2 regions of the Clostridium estertheticum genome follow, and region 2 is predicted to be linked to the other one. Evidence: a T-box and tRNA genes for the amino acid it is inferred to sense, from the RefSeq annotation. Region 2 holds a T-box; the other holds one or more tRNA genes.
The links. A T-box is a leader RNA that pairs with one kind of tRNA and senses whether it is charged. The one in region 2 lies ahead of alaS (alanine--tRNA ligase), so its partner is inferred to be a tRNA-Ala.
Positions count from the first base shown of each region.

Region 1 (9,898 bases), 2.0 Mb from region 2:
TCTAAGACAACTAGGATGTTGGCTCAGAAGCAGCCACTCATTCAAAGAGTGCGTAATAGCTCACTAGTCAAGAGATCCTGCGCCGAAGATGTCCGGGGCTAAAACTTACCACCGAAGCTATGGGTTTGCACAATTGTGTAAGCGGTAGAGGAGCTTTCTGTACTGGCTGAAGTCATACCGTAAGGAGTGGTGGACGGTACAGAAGTGAGAATGTTGGCATGAGTAGCGAGAGTTAAGTGAGAATCTTAACGGTCGAAAACCTAAGGTTTCCTGAGGAAGGCTCGTCCTCTCAGGGTTAGTCGGGACCTAAGCCGAGGCCGAAAGGCGTAGGTGATGGACAATCGGTTGATATTCCGATACCACCAATGGACGTTATTAGAAATGGGATGACGCAGGAGGATAAGATGTGCACACTATTGGATGTGTGTCTAAGCATTTAGGCGGAGCAAGCAGGCAAATCCGTTTGCTCTTAACGCTGAGATGTAATGGGGAAGGCAATTTATTGCTGAAGTATCTGATTCCACGCTGCCAAGAAAAGTCTCTATCGAGGATATTGGTGCCCGTACCGCAAACCGACACAGGTAGGTGAGGAGAGAATCCTAAGACCATCGGAAGAATTACTGTTAAGGAACTCGGCAAATTGACCCCGTAACTTCGGGAGAAGGGGTGCCTACGTAAGTAGGTCGCAGAGAATAGGCCCAAGCAACTGTTTAGCAAAAACACAGGTCTCTGCTAAAGCGAAAGCTGATGTATAGGGGCTGACGCCTGCCCGGTGCTGGAAGGTTAAGGGGATTAGTTAGCTGAGAGCTTGCTCTTGGCGAGGCTATGAACTTAAGCCCCAGTAAACGGCGGCCGTAACTATAACGGTCCTAAGGTAGCGAAATTCCTTGTCGGGTAAGTTCCGACCCGCACGAATGGCGTAATGATTTGGGCACTGTCTCAACAGTACATCCGGCGAAATTGTAGTTCCAGTGAAGATGCTGGATACCCGCGATTGGACGGAAAGACCCCGTAGAGCTTTACTGTAGCTTAGCATTGAATTTCGGTATTGTCTGTACAGGATAGGTGGGAGACTAAGATACATGGGCGTCAGCCTGTGTGGAGTCATCCTTGGGATACCACCCTGACAGTACTGAGGTTCTAACTGGAGGCCATGAATCTGGTCACAGGACATTGTTAGGTGGGCAGTTTGACTGGGGCGGTCGCCTCCGAAAGAGTAACGGAGGCGCCCAAAGGTTCCCTCAGCGCGGTTGGAAATCGCGCGAAGAGTGCAAAGGCAGAAGGGAGCCTGACTGCGACACTTACAAGTGGAGCAGGGACGAAAGTCGGGCTTAGTGATCCGGTGGTACCTCGTGGGAGGGCCATCGCTCAACGGATAAAAGCTACCTCGGGGATAACAGGCTGATCTCCCCCAAGAGTCCACATCGACGGGGAGGTTTGGCACCTCGATGTCGGCTCGTCGCATCCTGGGGCTGAAGTAGGTCCCAAGGGTTGGGCTGTTCGCCCATTAAAGCGGCACGCGAGCTGGGTTCAGAACGTCGTGAGACAGTTCGGTCCCTATCCGTCGCGGGCGTAGGAAATTTGAAGGGAGCTGTCCTTAGTACGAGAGGACCGGGATGGACAAACCTCTGGTGCACCAGTTGTCACGCCAGTGGCATCGCTGGGTAGCTATGTTTGGAAGGGATAAACGCTGAAAGCATCTAAGCGTGAAGCCCACCCTAAGATGAGATTTCCCATTGTCCACACGTAAGTGTGGTGCAAGTAAGACTCCTGGAAGACCACCAGGTTGATAGGTTAGAGGTGTAAGCATGGTAACATGTTCAGCTGACTAATACTAATAAGTCGAGGGCTTGACCAAGATAACATAAGTAACAATTAATATTAATAATGCGAATACTGTGCAATTTTGAGAGAATATTTATATTCTCATCTAGTGATTATGGCATGAAGGTAACACCCGTTCCCATACCGAACACGAAGGTTAAGCTTCAATGCGCCGATGGTACTGCAGGGGTGACCTTGTGGAAGAGTAGGTCGTCGCTAGGTAATGTTCCGCGATAGCTCAACGGTGGAGCGCTCGGCTGTTAACCGATAGGTTGAAGGTTCAAATCCTTTTCGCGGAGCCATTTTTTATAATACAATAACATATTTGGTAGGTATCAATAAATCTGGTGATTATGGCATGAAGGTAACACCCGTTCCCATACCGAACACGAAGGTTAAGCTTCAATGCGCCGATGGTACTGCAGGGGTGACCTTGTGGAAGAGTAGGTCGTCGCCAGATAAATATGGATCTTTAGCTCAGCTGGTTAGAGCTACCGGCTCATAACCGGTCGGTCCGGGGTTCGAGTCCCTGAAGGTCCACCATATGGGGATATAGCTCAGCTGGGAGAGCACCTGCCTTGCACGCAGGGGGTCAAGGGTTCGATTCCCTTTATCTCCACCAAGAACAGTCTAATATAGACTGTTCTTTTTTGTACGTCCAGCATGTTCGCTGAGCCGATAGGCTGAAAGAAGTCTACGTCACCTAACCAACGGAAAGACAACCTGAGAGTAATGGCATTACTGGCAACAGTAGGGTCTGAAGGAAGTAGCAGGGGAAATGTGGAACATAACGAAAGTAAATCGAAGATGGCTTACAAAGTGGGTAACTCTGAAAAATATGGGAAAGCCTTAAAGTTAGATAACTTTATAAGTTAAGACGGATGCATTCGTATTTAGGCAGGCAAACCTATCTGGAGAACCATGTATTATCCTATTTTGATAGGTAAGTTCAAACAAGTGGGAGCATAAGGGGGATACGATGTAGTGCAGCTGGCAGATGAATCCATAATAGTTATTAACTTTTAGCCAATGAAAACTTGCTAATAGTATGGAGGGTAAAACAAAGTTTGCAATTCAAATTATAAATTTATAAACTTACTAGAAAAGGTAATCGAAGTCGAAATATTAAGAGGTACTTGTAACTGGTGATGACGAATCTACTGGAAACATAATCCGTTCTAAAAAGAGTAATTAGGCTAAGCTAGATATATTGACTTAAGGCTAAAGAGGACAGCAAAACTAATGAAGGGTTTATAAAAGAATAATTTAGATAGCGAAGCGAGAGAAGTTCATGATGAAAAAGTGGTACAGTTTGATTGATAAAGTTTATAATATTGATAATAATCCAAAGATAAAACACACAATAAGGTAGTGCTTTTATTACTATAATATTAAAGACTTTATAAGATAGTTAAACTCTGGTAAAGTCTTGTTTTGTTATCACAGGTATACTTACTTAAGAAAATGTTTAAAACATTTTTTAGATGGTTGAGAAATTTAAAATTTCGTCTTTAACATGAATATCTTAATGATCGTTATAATAGAGAAAGAATAAAATAGATGAATTAAGTGTTGAAATATGGATATATAATTATATACTTAACCATGTGTGTCAATATAATTAAAACAAAGCATTAAAGAGTAATATGTAGTAAATAAGGATTAATAACCGTATATAACGAATGAGTGAAATATATAGTATTACGTTTATGATAGAATATTCCTTGTCGTCACAAACGAGTGGCACAGAAGTTAAATGTTGATTATGATTTAAAAAGTTTTCTTTTGAAAATTTATTTTAAAAAATACTTGACAAAATAAGAAAAACCTAGTATCATAGTAGAAGTCGTCACATGATGACAAAGCAAATTGGTCTTTGAAAATTAAACAGAGAAATAGGTAAAGAAATAAAATAACATTTTATTTTAACCAGTCAATTACTTTAGTAAAAGTAATATTTTAGTCGTAAGACTAAAAAGTATGTAATGAGCTTGCTAACCAACTTAACAGTTGGCGCAGATTAATTATTTCAACTAAAAAAGTGTAAACTTTTAAATTGAGAGTTTGATCCTGGCTCAGGACGAACGCTGGCGGCGTGCCTAACACATGCAAGTCGAGCGATGCGATCCTTCGGGATCAATTAGCGGCGGACGGGTGAGTAACACGTGGGTAACCTGCCTCAAAGAGGGGAATAGCCTCCCGAAAGGGAGATTAATACCGCATAATATGTTTTGATCGCATGATCTTAACATCAAAGGAATTTTTCGGAATTTCACTTTGAGATGGACCCGCGGCGCATTAGCTAGTTGGTGAGGTAAAGGCCCACCAAGGCAACGATGCGTAGCCGACCTGAGAGGGTGATCGGCCACATTGGAACTGAGACACGGTCCAGACTCCTACGGGAGGCAGCAGTGGGGAATATTGCGCAATGGGGGAAACCCTGACGCAGCAACGCCGCGTGAATGATGAAGGCCTTCGGGTTGTAAAGTTCTGTCTTCTGGGACGATAATGACGGTACCAGAGGAGGAAGCCACGGCTAACTACGTGCCAGCAGCCGCGGTAATACGTAGGTGGCAAGCGTTGTCCGGATTTACTGGGCGTAAAGGATGCGTAGGCGGACATTTAAGTCAGATGTGAAATACCCGAGCTTAACTTGGGTGCTGCATTTGAAACTGGGTGTCTAGAGTGCAGGAGAGGTAAGTGGAATTCCTAGTGTAGCGGTGAAATGCGTAGAGATTAGGAAGAACACCAGTGGCGAAGGCGACTTACTGGACTGTAACTGACGCTGAGGCATGAAAGCGTGGGGAGCAAACAGGATTAGATACCCTGGTAGTCCACGCCGTAAACGATGAATACTAGGTGTCGGGGGTCGAACCTCGGTGCCGCCGTTAACACATTAAGTATTCCGCCTGGGGAGTACGATCGCAAGATTAAAACTCAAAGGAATTGACGGGGGCCCGCACAAGCAGCGGAGCATGTGGTTTAATTCGAAGCAACGCGAAGAACCTTACCTAGACTTGACATCCCTTGCATAACTCAGAGATGAGTGAAGTCCTTCGGGACAAGGTGACAGGTGGTGCATGGTTGTCGTCAGCTCGTGTCGTGAGATGTTGGGTTAAGTCCCGCAACGAGCGCAACCCTTATCATTAGTTGCTACCATTAAGTTGAGCACTCTAGTGAGACTGCCCGGGTTAACCGGGAGGAAGGTGGGGATGACGTCAAATCATCATGCCCCTTATGTCTAGGGCTACACACGTGCTACAATGGTGAGTACAAAGAGATGCAAGACCGCAAGGTGGAGCCAAACTCAAAAACTCATCCCAGTTCGGATTGTAGGCTGCAACTCGCCTACATGAAGCCGGAGTTGCTAGTAATCGCGAATCAGCATGTCGCGGTGAATACGTTCCCGGGCCTTGTACACACCGCCCGTCACACCATGAGAGTTGGTAACACCCGAAGTCCGTGAGGTAACCGTAAGGAGCCAGCGGCCGAAGGTGGGATCGATGATTGGGGTGAAGTCGTAACAAGGTAGCCGTAGGAGAACCTGCGGCTGGATCACCTCCTTTCTAGGGAGTAGATGTATTGACTTCGGTCGATGCAATAGAAGAATTTAATTATTCTTCAAAATATCTATTGTAATTACTCGTTCCTATTTCTCTGTTTAATTTTGAGAGACTAATTATATTAACTCTTAGGAGCTAATTAATTAATAGTTTTTCTTAAAATGTTCTTTGAAAATTGCACAGTGTATAAAATTGTTTTAAAAAGATTTAGATCCACGAGAGTGGTTATAGGTTAATTTATTATGATTTCGCAAAATTAATATTAAGAAACAAAATAGTTTATGAAAATAAACAGAATCAAAGGTCAAGCTACAAAGGGCGCATGGCGAATGCCTTGGCACTAGGAGCCGAAGAAGGACGCGTTAAGCTGCGATAAGCTTTGGGTAGGCGCAAATAGCCTGTGATCCAAAGATTTCCGAATGGGGGAACCCACATAGTAACAACTATGTACTGCATACTGAATAAATAGGTATGCAGAGGTACACCCGGGGAACTGAAACATCTAAGTACCCGGAGGAAGAGAAAGAAATATCGATTTCCTAAGTAGCGGCGAGCGAAAGGGAATGAGCCCAAACCTAAGTCTTTGACTTAGGGGTTGAGGATAGATCATAAATACTGCAATTCTTTAATTGAAGATAGCTGGAAAGCTGCTCCGCAGAAGGTAATAGGCCTGTAAATGAAAAGGAAGAACAGTCAGATCTAATCCAGAGTACCACGAGACACGTGAAACCTTGTGGGAAGCTGGGAGGACCACCTCCCAAGGCTAAATACTACCTAGTGACCGATAGTGAAGAAGTACCGTGAGGGAAAGGTGAAAAGAACCCCGGAAGGGGAGTGAAATAGAACCTGAAACCGTGTGCCTACAACCGGTCGAAGCACTTTTTATGTGTGACGGCGTGCTTTTTGTAGAACGAGCCAACGAGTTACGATATGTAGCAAGGTTAAGTACTTAAGGTACGGAGCCGAAGGGAAACCGAGTCTGAATAGGGCGTTCTAGTTGCATGTCGTAGACCCGAAACCGGGTGACCTATCCATGGCCAGGATGAAGCGGAAGTAAAATTCCGTGGAGGTCCGAACCACGTTGGTGTTGAAAAACCATGGGATGAGCTGTGGATAGCGGAGAAATTCCAATCGAACTCGGAGATAGCTGGTTCTCCTCGAAATAGCTTTAGGGCTAGCGTCGATTAATTGAGTAATGGAGGTAGAGCACTGAATGGGCTAGGGGCTGACAACAGTTACTGAACCCTATCAAACTCCGAATGCCATATACTTTTATTTCGGCAGTCAGACTGCGAATGATAAGATCCGTAGTCAAAAGGGAAACAGCCCAGACCATCAGCTAAGGTCCCAAAGTGTAAGTTAAGTGGAAAAGGATGTGGGATTTCTAAGACAACTAGGATGTTGGCTCAGAAGCAGCCACTCATTCAAAGAGTGCGTAATAGCTCACTAGTCAAGAGATCCTGCGCCGAAGATGTCCGGGGCTAAAACTTACCACCGAAGCTATGGGTTTACACAATTGTGTAAGCGGTAGAGGAGCTTTCTGTACTGGCTGAAGTCATACCGTAAGGAGTGGTGGACGGTACAGAAGTGAGAATGTTGGCATGAGTAGCGAGAGTTAAGTGAGAATCTTAACGGTCGAAAACCTAAGGTTTCCTGAGGAAGGCTCGTCCTCTCAGGGTTAGTCGGGACCTAAGCCGAGGCCGAAAGGCGTAGGTGATGGACAATCGGTTGATATTCCGATACCACCAATGGACGTTATTAGAAATGGGATGACGCAGGAGGATAAGATGTGCACACTATTGGATGTGTGTCTAAGCATTTAGGCGGAGCAAGCAGGCAAATCCGTTTGCTCTTAACGCTGAGATGTAATGGGGAAGGCAATTTATTGCTGAAGTATCTGATTCCACGCTGCCAAGAAAAGTCTCTATCGAGGATATTGGTGCCCGTACCGCAAACCGACACAGGTAGGTGAGGAGAGAATCCTAAGACCATCGGAAGAATTACTGTTAAGGAACTCGGCAAATTGACCCCGTAACTTCGGGAGAAGGGGTGCCTACGTAAGTAGGTCGCAGAGAATAGGCCCAAGCAACTGTTTAGCAAAAACACAGGTCTCTGCTAAAGCGAAAGCTGATGTATAGGGGCTGACGCCTGCCCGGTGCTGGAAGGTTAAGGGGATTAGTTAGCTGAGAGCTTGCTCTTGGCGAGGCTATGAACTTAAGCCCCAGTAAACGGCGGCCGTAACTATAACGGTCCTAAGGTAGCGAAATTCCTTGTCGGGTAAGTTCCGACCCGCACGAATGGCGTAATGATTTGGGCACTGTCTCAACAGTACATCCGGCGAAATTGTAGTTCCAGTGAAGATGCTGGATACCCGCGATTGGACGGAAAGACCCCGTAGAGCTTTACTGTAGCTTAGCATTGAATTTCGGTATTGTCTGTACAGGATAGGTGGGAGACTACGATACATGGGCGTCAGCCTGTGTGGAGTCATCCTTGGGATACCACCCTGACAGTACTGAGGTTCTAACTGGAGGCCATGAATCTGGTCACAGGACATTGTTAGGTGGGCAGTTTGACTGGGGCGGTCGCCTCCGAAAGAGTAACGGAGGCGCCCAAAGGTTCCCTCAGCGCGGTTGGAAATCGCGCGAAGAGTGCAAAGGCAGAAGGGAGCCTGACTGCGACACTTACAAGTGGAGCAGGGACGAAAGTCGGGCTTAGTGATCCGGTGGTACCTCGTGGGAGGGCCATCGCTCAACGGATAAAAGCTACCTCGGGGATAACAGGCTGATCTCCCCCAAGAGTCCACATCGACGGGGAGGTTTGGCACCTCGATGTCGGCTCGTCGCATCCTGGGGCTGAAGTAGGTCCCAAGGGTTGGGCTGTTCGCCCATTAAAGCGGCACGCGAGCTGGGTTCAGAACGTCGTGAGACAGTTCGGTCCCTATCCGTCGCGGGCGTAGGAAATTTGAAGGGAGCTGTCCTTAGTACGAGAGGACCGGGATGGACAAACCTCTGGTGCACCAGTTGTCACGCCAGTGGCATCGCTGGGTAGCTATGTTTGGAAGGGATAAACGCTGAAAGCATCTAAGCGTGAAGCCCACCCTAAGATGAGATTTCCCATTGTCCACACGTAAGTGTGGTGCAAGTAAGACTCCTGGAAGACCACCAGGTTGATAGGTTAGAGGTGTAAGCATGGTAACATGTTCAGCTGACTAATACTAATAAGTCGAGGGCTTGACCAAGATAACATAAGTAACAATTAATATTAATAATGCGAATACTGTGCAATTTTGAGAGAATATTTATATTCTCATCTAGTGATTATGGCATGAAGGTAACACCCGTTCCCATACCGAACACGAAGGTTAAGCTTCAATGCGCCGATGGTACTGCAGGGGTGACCTTGTGGAAGAGTAGGTCGTCGCTAGGTAATGTTCCGCGATAGCTCAACGGTGGAGCGCTCGGCTGTTAACCGATAGGTTGAAGGTTCAAATCCTTTTCGCGGAGCCATTTTTATAATGTAATAATATATTTAAGATATATAAAAGCTAATTAATAGCTTTTTTTATTTTATGGAGAATTATAGGATTAAGTAAATACAACAAATATTATATTAAGTGTGTATAATAAATATGAGTGTTATTAGTAATTTATATTTATTTATAATATGTAGTTAAGTACCAATAATTTTAAATTATAGGTACTTTTATTTTTTATAATAAATACGGATATTTTACCTGAAATTACAGAACCTAATGTTAATCATAGTAAAGAGGGGGAAATAAAATGTCTGAATATAGATTAGATATTCCTGGGAATATTAATTTAAGTGATTATAGTAGCATTCATGATTATATGGGAATAATTTCACAAAATGATAGATTTACCATTACTTCAAGAATGAAAAACTCTGAGGAAATGAAAATACTCTGTGAAATGTTAGAAAATAATAGTTTTACTATAGTGACTCAAGGAGATACCCAAAATGGTGAATACTATATTACTTCGCAAAAGGAAAGATAGTTATGAAGTTACAATATTTTCAATAAAACAGGCGAATGTCCTAAAGAAGCTTAGTATAAAGTCTTGAACTTCATTAAACTGAGTGATATGTTATAACAAATAATACATTTTAAAATATTCACTGGGAGGGGAATTTAAATGAAAAACATATTATTTAATACAAATAGGAAGAATCTTTGGGGAAGCCTAGAAGAAAATTCAATAACATTAATATTTGCAGGTGAAGCACCTTATAAATCAGCAGATGAAAAATATGCATTCACTCCAAATAGGAATTTTTATTATTTAACAGGTGTTGATAAAGATAAAATGATTTTAATGATAGCAAAAATAAAGGGCAAGGCTGAAGAGATACTATTTGTAGAGAAAAATGACCCAGTATTGTCTAGGTGGGCAGGAGAGAAAATGTCTAAAGTTGAGGCAAAAGAAATCTCTGGTATACAAAATATTGAGTTTGTAGAGAATTTTAAAAATTTATTTAACTCAATT
Region 1 covers NZ_CP015756.1:4,591,930-4,601,827, reverse strand. Annotated here, with positions in the region: rRNA gene A7L45_RS21440 (23S ribosomal RNA) at 1-1,858, shown strand, start outside; rRNA gene rrf (5S ribosomal RNA) at 1,930-2,046, shown strand; tRNA gene A7L45_RS21430 (tRNA-Asn) at 2,052-2,126, shown strand; rRNA gene rrf (5S ribosomal RNA) at 2,168-2,284, shown strand; tRNA gene A7L45_RS21420 (tRNA-Ile) at 2,291-2,367, shown strand; tRNA gene A7L45_RS21415 (tRNA-Ala) at 2,371-2,446, shown strand; rRNA gene A7L45_RS21410 (16S ribosomal RNA) at 3,877-5,390, shown strand; rRNA gene A7L45_RS21405 (23S ribosomal RNA) at 5,690-8,628, shown strand; rRNA gene rrf (5S ribosomal RNA) at 8,700-8,816, shown strand; tRNA gene A7L45_RS21395 (tRNA-Asn) at 8,822-8,896, shown strand; gene A7L45_RS21390 (hypothetical protein) at 9,173-9,409, shown strand; gene A7L45_RS21385 (aminopeptidase P family protein) at 9,548-9,898, shown strand, end outside.
Region 1: it encodes a tRNA-Ala, which carries the amino acid that the T-box ahead of alaS (alanine--tRNA ligase) is inferred to sense. The anticodon was not compared.

Region 2 (9,898 bases):
AATATTAAAGATCTAGAAAATGCAATTACTGACAAAACAATTTTGGTATCAGTAATGTTTGCTAATAATGAGATTGGCACAATAGAACCAATAAAAGAAATAGGAGCATTATGTAGAAGTAAAAAAATACTCTTCCATACAGATGCAGTTCAAGCTGTAGGGCATATACCAGTTGATGTAAAAGAGATGAATATAGATTTATTATCACTTGCTGGTCATAAATTTTACGGACCAAAAGGCATAGGAGCTTTATATATACGAAAAGGTATTAAAATAGAAAATTTAATACATGGTGGTGGACAAGAAAGAAATAAAAGAGCTGGTACTGAAAATGTAGCTAGCGTAGTTGGAATTGGTAAAGCTCTAGAACTAGCAGTTGAGAACATGGAAGAGAATAATAAAAAATTAGTTATTTTAAGAGATAAACTTATGAATGGATTATTAAAAGTACCGTTCACAAGGCTTAATGGACCAATAGGAGAAAAAAGACTTCCAGGAAACTCTAATATTAGTTTTAGATTTGTTGAAGGTGAATCCATATTGTTAATGCTCGATGCAAAGGGTATCGCAGCATCAAGTGGAAGTGCATGTACATCTGGGTCATTAGATCCATCTCATGTGCTCCTTGCAATTGGCCTTATTCATGAGATAGCTCATGGATCACTTAGATTAACAATAGGTGATGCTACCACTGAGGAAGAAGTAGATTATGTATTAGAAACGGTTCCAAAAGTTATACAAAGATTAAGAGATATGTCACCATTATATGATGACTACTTAAAGAAGGGGGAAAAATAATATGGATTACAGTGCAAAAGTTATGGACCATTTTACTAATCCAAGAAATGTAGGAGAAATTGAAAATGCTAGTGGTATAGGTGAAGTTGGTAACGCTAAATGTGGAGATATTATGAAAGTTTATTTAAAAGTTGAAGATAATATAGTAGTAGATGCAAAATTTAAAACCTTTGGTTGTGGATCAGCTATAGCTTCTTCAAGTATGGCAACAGAACTTATTAAAGGTAAATCTATAGATGATGCATGGACATTAACAAATAAAGCTGTAGCTGAAGCTCTAGATGGACTTCCAGCAATAAAAATGCATTGCTCGGTACTAGCTGAAGAAGCAATTCATATGGCAATAAATGATTATAGAAAAAAAGCTGGTCTAGAGGAATTTGATTATGAAGAACACGATGACATACATGGTGAAATACCAGAAGAATAGGTGATTTTAAATGAAGAAAAAAGTAGTTATTGGAATGAGTGGTGGAGTAGATAGCTCTGTAGCGGCGTATCTTTTGCAAGAGCAAGGCTATGAGGTTATAGGAATTATGATGAAGCTCTCACCAGATAATCCGGATTATGAGGAAAATGAAGGTGGATGTTGTTCTATATCAGCTGCAAATGATGCAAGGCGTGTTGCTGATGTGTTAGATATACCATTTTATGTTATGAATTTTAAAGATGTTTTTAAAAAAAATGTTATTGATAATTTTATTGATGAATATATGGAAGGTAGAACTCCCAACCCTTGTATTGTATGTAATAGGACTATTAAATTTGATGAATTTTTAAGAAAAGCGAGAGCACTTGGTGCTGATTATATAGCTACAGGACATTATGCTAAAGTTGAAAAACAAGACGATAGATACGTGCTTAAGAATGCAGAAGATAATAAGAAAGATCAGACATATGCTTTATATGGTTTAACGCAAGATCAACTAAGTCGTACTCTAATGCCTTGTGGAGAATATACTAAACCAGAAATACGAAAGATTGCGGAGAAAATTGGTCTTGAAGTTTTTAAAAAAAGGGATAGCCAAGAAATCTGTTTTATACCTGATAATGACCATGGAAATTATATTAAAAAATATAGTGGTAGAGTTATAAAACCAGGAGACTTTGTTGATAAGCAAGGAGTAGTTATAGGAAAACACAAGGGAATAGTGTATTATACTATAGGACAAAGAAAAGGATTGGGCATTGCTCTAGGAAAACCTGTATTTGTTAATGATATTAATCCTATTACTAATCAAGTAATAGTAGGTGATGAAGAAGATATCTTTAAAACTGGTCTCATAGCTAAAGATTTGAATTTTATTCTTTTCGACAAATTAACCTCAAATTTGAAAGTTACAGCTAAAATTAGATACTCGGCAATTCCACAATCGGCTACTTTAATTCCTATGGAAAATAATAGAGTAAAGGTTGTTTTTGATGAGAAACAAAGAGCTATAACCAAAGGTCAATCGGTAGTCTTCTATTTAGAAAACTTAGTAGTTGGTGGAGGGATAATAGAGAAAATTTTATAAATTCAATATAAATATTGCTACTTTAGTGGATGATTATAGCGGAGGGATATCTAGTTAAAAACTAGATATCCCTCTGCATTTATAAGAAATAATAGTTAATATTATAAAGTAGCGGTTAGGATATTATCAACAATTTATTGAGAGGAAAGGAGTAATACTATGGAATATAGTGATAAGGTTATGGAGCATTTTTATAGTCCAAGAAATATGGGTGTATTAGGTGATGCTAATGGTATTGGAGAAGCAGGAGATCCTAATTGTGGAGACATAATGAAAATCTATATTGAGGTAAAGGATAATATAATAAATAACGTTAAATTCAAGGCGTTTGGCTGTGGTTCAGCTATAGCATCATCCAGTATTGCGACAGAACTTATAAAAGGCAAAAGTTTAGAAGAGGCTTGGAAATTAACCAATAAGTCAGTTATTGAGGCTTTAGAGGGTTTGCCAGTTGTGAAAGAGCATTGCTCTGTACTCGCAGAGCAAACTATACATAATGCGATAAATAATTACAGAGAGTCACAAAATCTGAAGCTTTGGTAGTATAATTCTAAATAAAAGTGGAACTTCATTGAGGACTAATCAATGTAGTTCCACTTTTATTTAATTATTTGAGAAGGATTTTATTTTATCATTAATTTCATTGATTTTATTGGTATTTATGGTATTTAACGTATCATTATTGATTTTATACTTTTCTTTGAGTTTTAGTATACGGTACACACTCTCATTAAGTCTTTTTTCTGATATTGTTTTGTTCTGGACTGCAGTTTTTAGTGAATTAATTACTTTTAGCTCATTAGCATATTCATGGCATACTAAAATAATATCACTACCAGAATTAAAAGACTTAATTGCAGCATCACCAATGTCGTTATATTTTATTATGGCCGCCATGGTCATATCATCAGTAATAACCACTCCGTTAAATTTAAGCTTTTTTCTTAGTATATCCGTTATAACAACTTTTGACATGCTAGCAGGATTTACATTGTCTATTTTACTTAGCAAAATATGAGCCACCATAATAGCATCAGCATTATTTTTTATAGCGTTTTTAAAAGGTAATAGTTCAAAATTATTAAGTTCATTTATATCTTTATTTACTAATGGAAGACCTACATGGGAATCAACTGATGTGTCACCATGTCCAGGAAAGTGTTTTACAACCGGAATTACATTGTTATCACTCATGCCTTTCATGGTTTTGATTCCTAGTTTGCTCACAATATTTGAATTATTACCAAATGATCTATCTCCTATTATAGGATTATTTGGGTTACTATTTATATCTAGTACGGGAGCAAAATCCATATTAAATCCATAAATTTTAAGTTCATCTCCAATTATTTTTCCAATGTTGTAGCTTAAGTCAGAATCATTCAAATTACCTATTATTTGGTTTGATGGAAGCTTTTTTAGTTCATATGGCATCCTTGATACCCTTCCACCTTCCTCATCAACAGAGACAAATAGAGGTGCTTTATTTAAAGAATTATTGGTTTTAATTGAATTAATTAAGCTAACTAGTTGATTAGAATTCTCTACATTTTTACTAAATAAAATAACTCCAGAAACTTTATGTTGTTTAATTAAATTAGTTATATTATTGTTTATTGAATAACCATCCAGTCCAACGATTACCAACTGACCGATTTTTTCATCTAAATTCATAGAATCAACTTTTTTTTGGACTAAGTCAATAGGCTTTGTCTTCATAATAGTGACTTCATCCTTAGTTTTAACATTAGATAAAGAGCTATGATCAGAATTATTACAACCTGATAATAATAAACTACTAATTAATAAGATTCTTATAATTGATTTTTTCATTATTAAATTAAACCTCTTTTCTAAAAATAAACAAAATATTTAAAATTACTAAGTAACTATACTATTTAAAAGATATATAAGCAACAATAATAATTGCAATTTATAGGAAAAATTAAATGTGAATTTTAATTTTATAAGTCCAAATATCACTTTAATCATTTATCTTTATTTTATGTAATATTTTTTATACTAATTGGAAAAGATAAGTTTACCAAAAACAATTAAATTTTTTTAATATAGGAGATAATATGTTTAAAAGTAAAGATTTTATATTTATGAATGTTGTGAGTGTAGATGGTAAAAAAATTGGATTTATTAAGGACTTATTAATAGATTTTAATAAAGGTAAAGTAATTGGATTTCTAATATCTCCATACAACTTTTTTCAAAAAAATTTGAGTGTATTAAAAGAAGATATAATATACTTTAACAAAGATATGGTAGTTAAAAAAGTAGAAAAAAGTACGCATTTATGCTTACATAGTTTTATTAGTATGGATGTAATAGATATATGCAAAAATGTATTGGGCATGGTGGAGGATATTACCTTTACAGGCAACGATTTTATAATAAAAGGGGTTATAGTATCTTCAGGATTTATTACGAATTTGCTTCGTGGGAAAAGAATAATATTAATAAATGAATTAATACTTGGTGAAGAAAATATTCTTTATATTCCAAATCACGATCAATATTGTTTTAAAAGTATGCCTCATAATTTTTTTGTACAGGGGAAATCAAATGAAAAAAATTAATAAAAAGAGGTTAGTTATTTGCGTTTTAAGCATTGTTATATTAATTGCTATAATCGCTATAGCTATTAGAATACCAATTATTAAACAATTATTAAATTTAATATTTATATCGTTTATTATAGCGTATGGTCTAAAACCATTATATACGCTTCTGATTAGAAGAGGGGCAAACAAAAAGGCAGCATCTGCTTTAATAGTAGTTGGGCTATTAGTTTTAATATTACTAGTATTTATAGTGGTGATACCATCAATATTTAGAGAGAGTTTATCTATAAAAAGAGTAATAAACGATTTGGGGAATTATTTAATTAATGCGAAAACGAAAATAAAGGTATTAAGTACAAATAAAATTATGGATAGTATTATAAACACTATATATTATAAATCTAATGCACAAATTCTTTTAATACTCAATAAGTTACTTGATTTTATCATGGGACTGGGGGAGAATATATTAACTTATATGGTTTCGCCTTTAATAATATATTACTTTTTATGTGATAGTGAAAACATGATAAACAAGACACTTATAATTTTCCCACCAGAGAGCAGAAATGTAATAAAAAAAATTATAGATGATATTGATAAGGTTCTAGGTAGATATATAATGAGTCAGCTTATTTTATGTGGAATTATAACTGTTGCTACCTTTTTAATCTTAATGTTTATGAAAGTCGATTTTCCATTAATATTAGCTTTAATAAATGGTATTTTTAATATAATTCCTTATTTTGGTCCTATATTTGGACTAATCCCTATAATTTTGATTGCACTACTGGAATCTCCCAAAATAGCATTATACACAACTATATGGATATTTGCGCTTCAACAAATTGAAGGAAGTTTATTATCACCAAAAATAATTGGAGAAAGCATAAGTATGCATCCATTAACGGTAATATTATTATTAATGATAGGTGGAGCAGTTGGAGGAATATTAGGTATGATACTTGCAGTACCACTAGGAGTAGTAATTAAAGTTATATATGAGGACTTAAATTATTATTTATTTTAGATCTTGAAATTAATTCTTAAATATTGACAAGAAATAGATTATTACTTATAATTTATATATAATAAGACATTTAGTTAAAATACGTTTTAATGAATAAGTAAAGTTAATATTAGGTAATGATGAGAGTTAGTAAATATATGGAGTCATTTAGAGAGGAAGTGGGTGGTGAAAACTTCTTGACAGGTATATTGAAGCTATCTTTGAACCTGTTTTTATTGAGAGATATCGCTATATAGTTAATTTTATTAATTATACAGCGATATAATTAGGGTGGTAACGCGGAAAACTTTCGTCCCTTGTTTTAGGGAAGTGAAGGTTTTTTTGTATTATAAAAATTTATGAATTTTAAATAAACGGAGGAGATAATATGGAGAATTTAGGCTTGAATGAAATTAGGGAATCCTTTCTAACATTTTTTGAAGGTAAAGAACATCTTAGACTGGAGAGTTTCCCTCTAGTACCTAAGAATGATAATAGTTTATTACTTGTAAATGCAGGTATGCAACCACTTAAATCATATTTCACAGGAATTCAAACGCCACCTAGTGTTAGAATAACTGACTGTCAAAAGTGTATTAGAACGGGAGATATCGAGAATGTGGGTAAGACATCAAGGCATGGTACTTTCTTTGAAATGCTAGGGAATTTTTCTTTTGGTGATTATTTTAAGCAGGAGATTATTCCATGGGCTTGGGAATATGTGACTGAGGTTTTAAATATACCAAAAGAAATGTTATATGTTACTGTATATTTAGAGGATGATGAGGCTTTTAATGTATGGAATAAAAATACAAATATTGATCCATTACATATTTTTAAATTAGGAAAAGAAGAGAACTTCTGGGAGATAGGTCAGGGACCTTGTGGTCCAAGTTCAGAAATACATTTTGATAGAAATGTAAAATTAGGTAGAATAAAGACTAGTGAAGAGTTTATAGAAGCAGGAAATGAAGATAGAATAATAGAATTTTGGAATTTAGTATTTACTCAATTTGATAAGGATGAAAAAGGTAATTATAATAAATTAAAGAATCCTAATATAGATACAGGTATGGGACTTGAGAGAATATCTGCTATAATGCAAGGCACTGATAGTATATTTGAAGTGGATACTATAAAAAACATTTTAAATGAAGTATCGAGGGTTACAGGTGCTAAATGCGGAGAAAGCCCTGCAAGCGACGTATCATTAAAAATTATAACTGACCATGTTAGGAGTACAACTTTCATGATAAGTGATGGAATACTTCCGTCTAATGAGGGAAGAGGTTATGTTTTAAGACGTCTAATAAGACGTGCAGCAAGGCATGGTAGACTACTTGGAATTAAAAATACTTTTTTATATGAACTCTGTGATATGGTTATAAAAAATTCCTGCGTAGCATATCCCGAACTTAGCGAGAAATCCTCTTATATTAAGAAAGTTGTAAAAATTGAAGAGGAAAGATTTCTTGAAACTATAGATTCAGGCATGGATATATTAAAAGGATATATAGAGGAACTTGGAGTTAATAATGATAAAATATTAGGTGGAGATAAGGCTTTTAAATTATATGATACTTATGGATTTCCATATGAACTTACAGAAGAAATACTCGAAGATGTAGGCATAAAGATTGATTTGAAAGAATTTAATACTGAAATGCAAAATCAGAGGCAGATGGCAAGAGATGCCAGGGGACATTCAGATTACATGGGTAACGCAGACAATGTTTTGAATTTAATTCCTAAAGATATAGAAATAAAATTTGAAGGGTATGATAAAACTGAATTGTTTTCTAAAGTTAAAGTTTTAATTAGTGAAGGCGAGATTGTTACAGAACTTTCAAAAGGTTCAAAGGGAATAATTGTAACAGAAGTTACACCTTTTTATGCTGAAATGGGAGGTCAGATCGGAGACAAGGGAATAATCTTTAATGATAATTTTAAGGCAGAGGTTTATGATTGTAAAAAGAATATTTCTGGAAAAATTGTACATCTTGTCAAAATGATTGATGGAAAATTGCTAGCAGGTGAATTAGTAACTCTTAAGGTTAACGAGGATAGAAGAAATGAAATTTGTAGAAATCACTCAGCAACACATTTGCTTCAAGAGGCTTTGAAAAAGGTACTAGGCGATCATGTCCATCAATCAGGATCATATGTAAATGAAGATAGATTAAGGTTTGATTTCACCCATTTTTCAGCATTAACGGAAATGGAAGTTATTAAAGTCCAAAAGATAGTAAATGACAATATTTTAAAGGCATATACAGTTAATACGAGTGTCATGACTATAGAAAAGGCTAAAGAAAGTGGAGCCATAGCTTTGTTTGATGAAAAGTACAAAAATGATGTTAGAGTTGTTTCTATAGGCGAATTCAGTAAGGAATTATGTGGAGGTACTCATGTTAAAAACACAGGAGAAATAGGTCTTTTTAAAATTTTATCTGAATCAGGGGTAGCTGCTGGAGTTAGAAGAATTGAAGCTATAACAGGTATTAATTCTATTGAATTTTTAGAGGATAAAAATAATCAATTAAAAGATATTGCGAGTACATTAAAATGCTCCGAAAAGGACATAATTAATAAATTACAAATTCAATTAGTTGAATTAAAAGATAAAGAAAAGGAAATAATATTATTAAAAGGAAAACTAGCTAGTTCTTCAGTTGATGAAATGTTAAACAATGTTAAAGAAGTTAAAGGTGTTAAGGTAATCTGTGGTACTGTACGTAATATGGATTCAGATGCATTAAGGGATTTAGCTGACAAACTCCGCGATAAACTAGGTGACGGTTTAGTAGTACTTGGAAGTAGTGTAGGTGACAAAGTACAGTTTATTGCAATGGCATCTAAGTCCGCGATAGATAAAGGAATTCATTGTGGGAAAATAATTAAAGAAGTAGCTATGATTGCTGGCGGCGGCGGCGGCGGTAGACCGAATATGGCAGAGGCTGGCGGAAAACTTCCAGATAAATTAGATGAAGCAATAGAGAATGTATGCTCTATTATTGAAAGATTAGTAAAATAGTATACTTTTTGTAATAGTTGTTTTATAATATAATTAGTTAGAAATAATTTAATTAATGTTAGTATATAATTGTACAACTTTTTATAAAAAAATTATAAAATATTACGAAGTGATTTCCAAGTGTACTAAAATATGGTGAATTGCAGTATTTAGTGTATTATAAGGAAGGGGTGTATAGAATGGATAGTAATCAAAATACAGTCCAATTTGATTTTGTAAAAGATAAAAAGGATTTAACAAAAACTATTCTAACTGACGTATATAATTCGCTTATAAAAAAGGGATATAACCCAGTAAATCAAATGGTAGGATATTTAATTTCTGGTGATCCTACATATATAACGAACTATAATGGAGCAAGGGCGTTAGTAAGAAAGCTAGAAAGAGATGAAATATTAGAAGAAGTTTTAAAATCTTATCTAGACATAAAAAAATAAAATGCCCATATGGGCATTTTATTTTTTAAAATAATACTGTAATATAATAAGGCTAACGGTAAAGGAGGTTTACATGAGAATACTAGGATTAGATATTGGAGATAGAACAATAGGGATAGCTGTGTGCGATCCACTTGGGTTAACTGCACAAGGAATTACAACAATTAAAAGAAAAAGCATAGTATTAGACATAGAAGAAATTGACAAGATATGTAAAAAATATAATGTAGAAAGTTTTGTATCAGGACTTCCTAAAAATATGAATGGTACTATTGGACCTCAAGGAGAAAAGGTTCAACGGTTCTGTGAAAAGCTCCGAGAGACATTGAACTTAGAAGTGAAAATGTGGGATGAAAGATTAACTACAGTCGCTGCTAATAGAGTAATGCTTGAAGGTGATTTATCAAGGTCGAAAAGAAAAAAAATTGTTGATAAAATTGCAGCTACATTCATTTTGCAAGGATACTTAGACAGTTTAGGTACACGTTTATAAAATGAACTATAACAAAACAGGAGATTAAATCATATCC
Region 2 covers NZ_CP015756.1:2,562,162-2,572,059, reverse strand. Annotated here, with positions in the region: gene nifS (cysteine desulfurase NifS) at 1-798, shown strand, start outside; gene nifU (Fe-S cluster assembly scaffold protein NifU) at 800-1,228, shown strand; gene mnmA (tRNA 2-thiouridine(34) synthase MnmA) at 1,239-2,315, shown strand; gene nifU (Fe-S cluster assembly scaffold protein NifU) at 2,475-2,858, shown strand; gene nagZ (beta-N-acetylhexosaminidase) at 2,919-4,148, opposite strand; gene A7L45_RS11785 (PRC-barrel domain-containing protein) at 4,397-4,903, shown strand; gene A7L45_RS11780 (AI-2E family transporter) at 4,890-5,918, shown strand; T-box leader at 6,026-6,218, shown strand; gene alaS (alanine--tRNA ligase) at 6,286-8,931, shown strand; gene A7L45_RS11770 (IreB family regulatory phosphoprotein) at 9,111-9,368, shown strand; gene ruvX (Holliday junction resolvase RuvX) at 9,442-9,861, shown strand.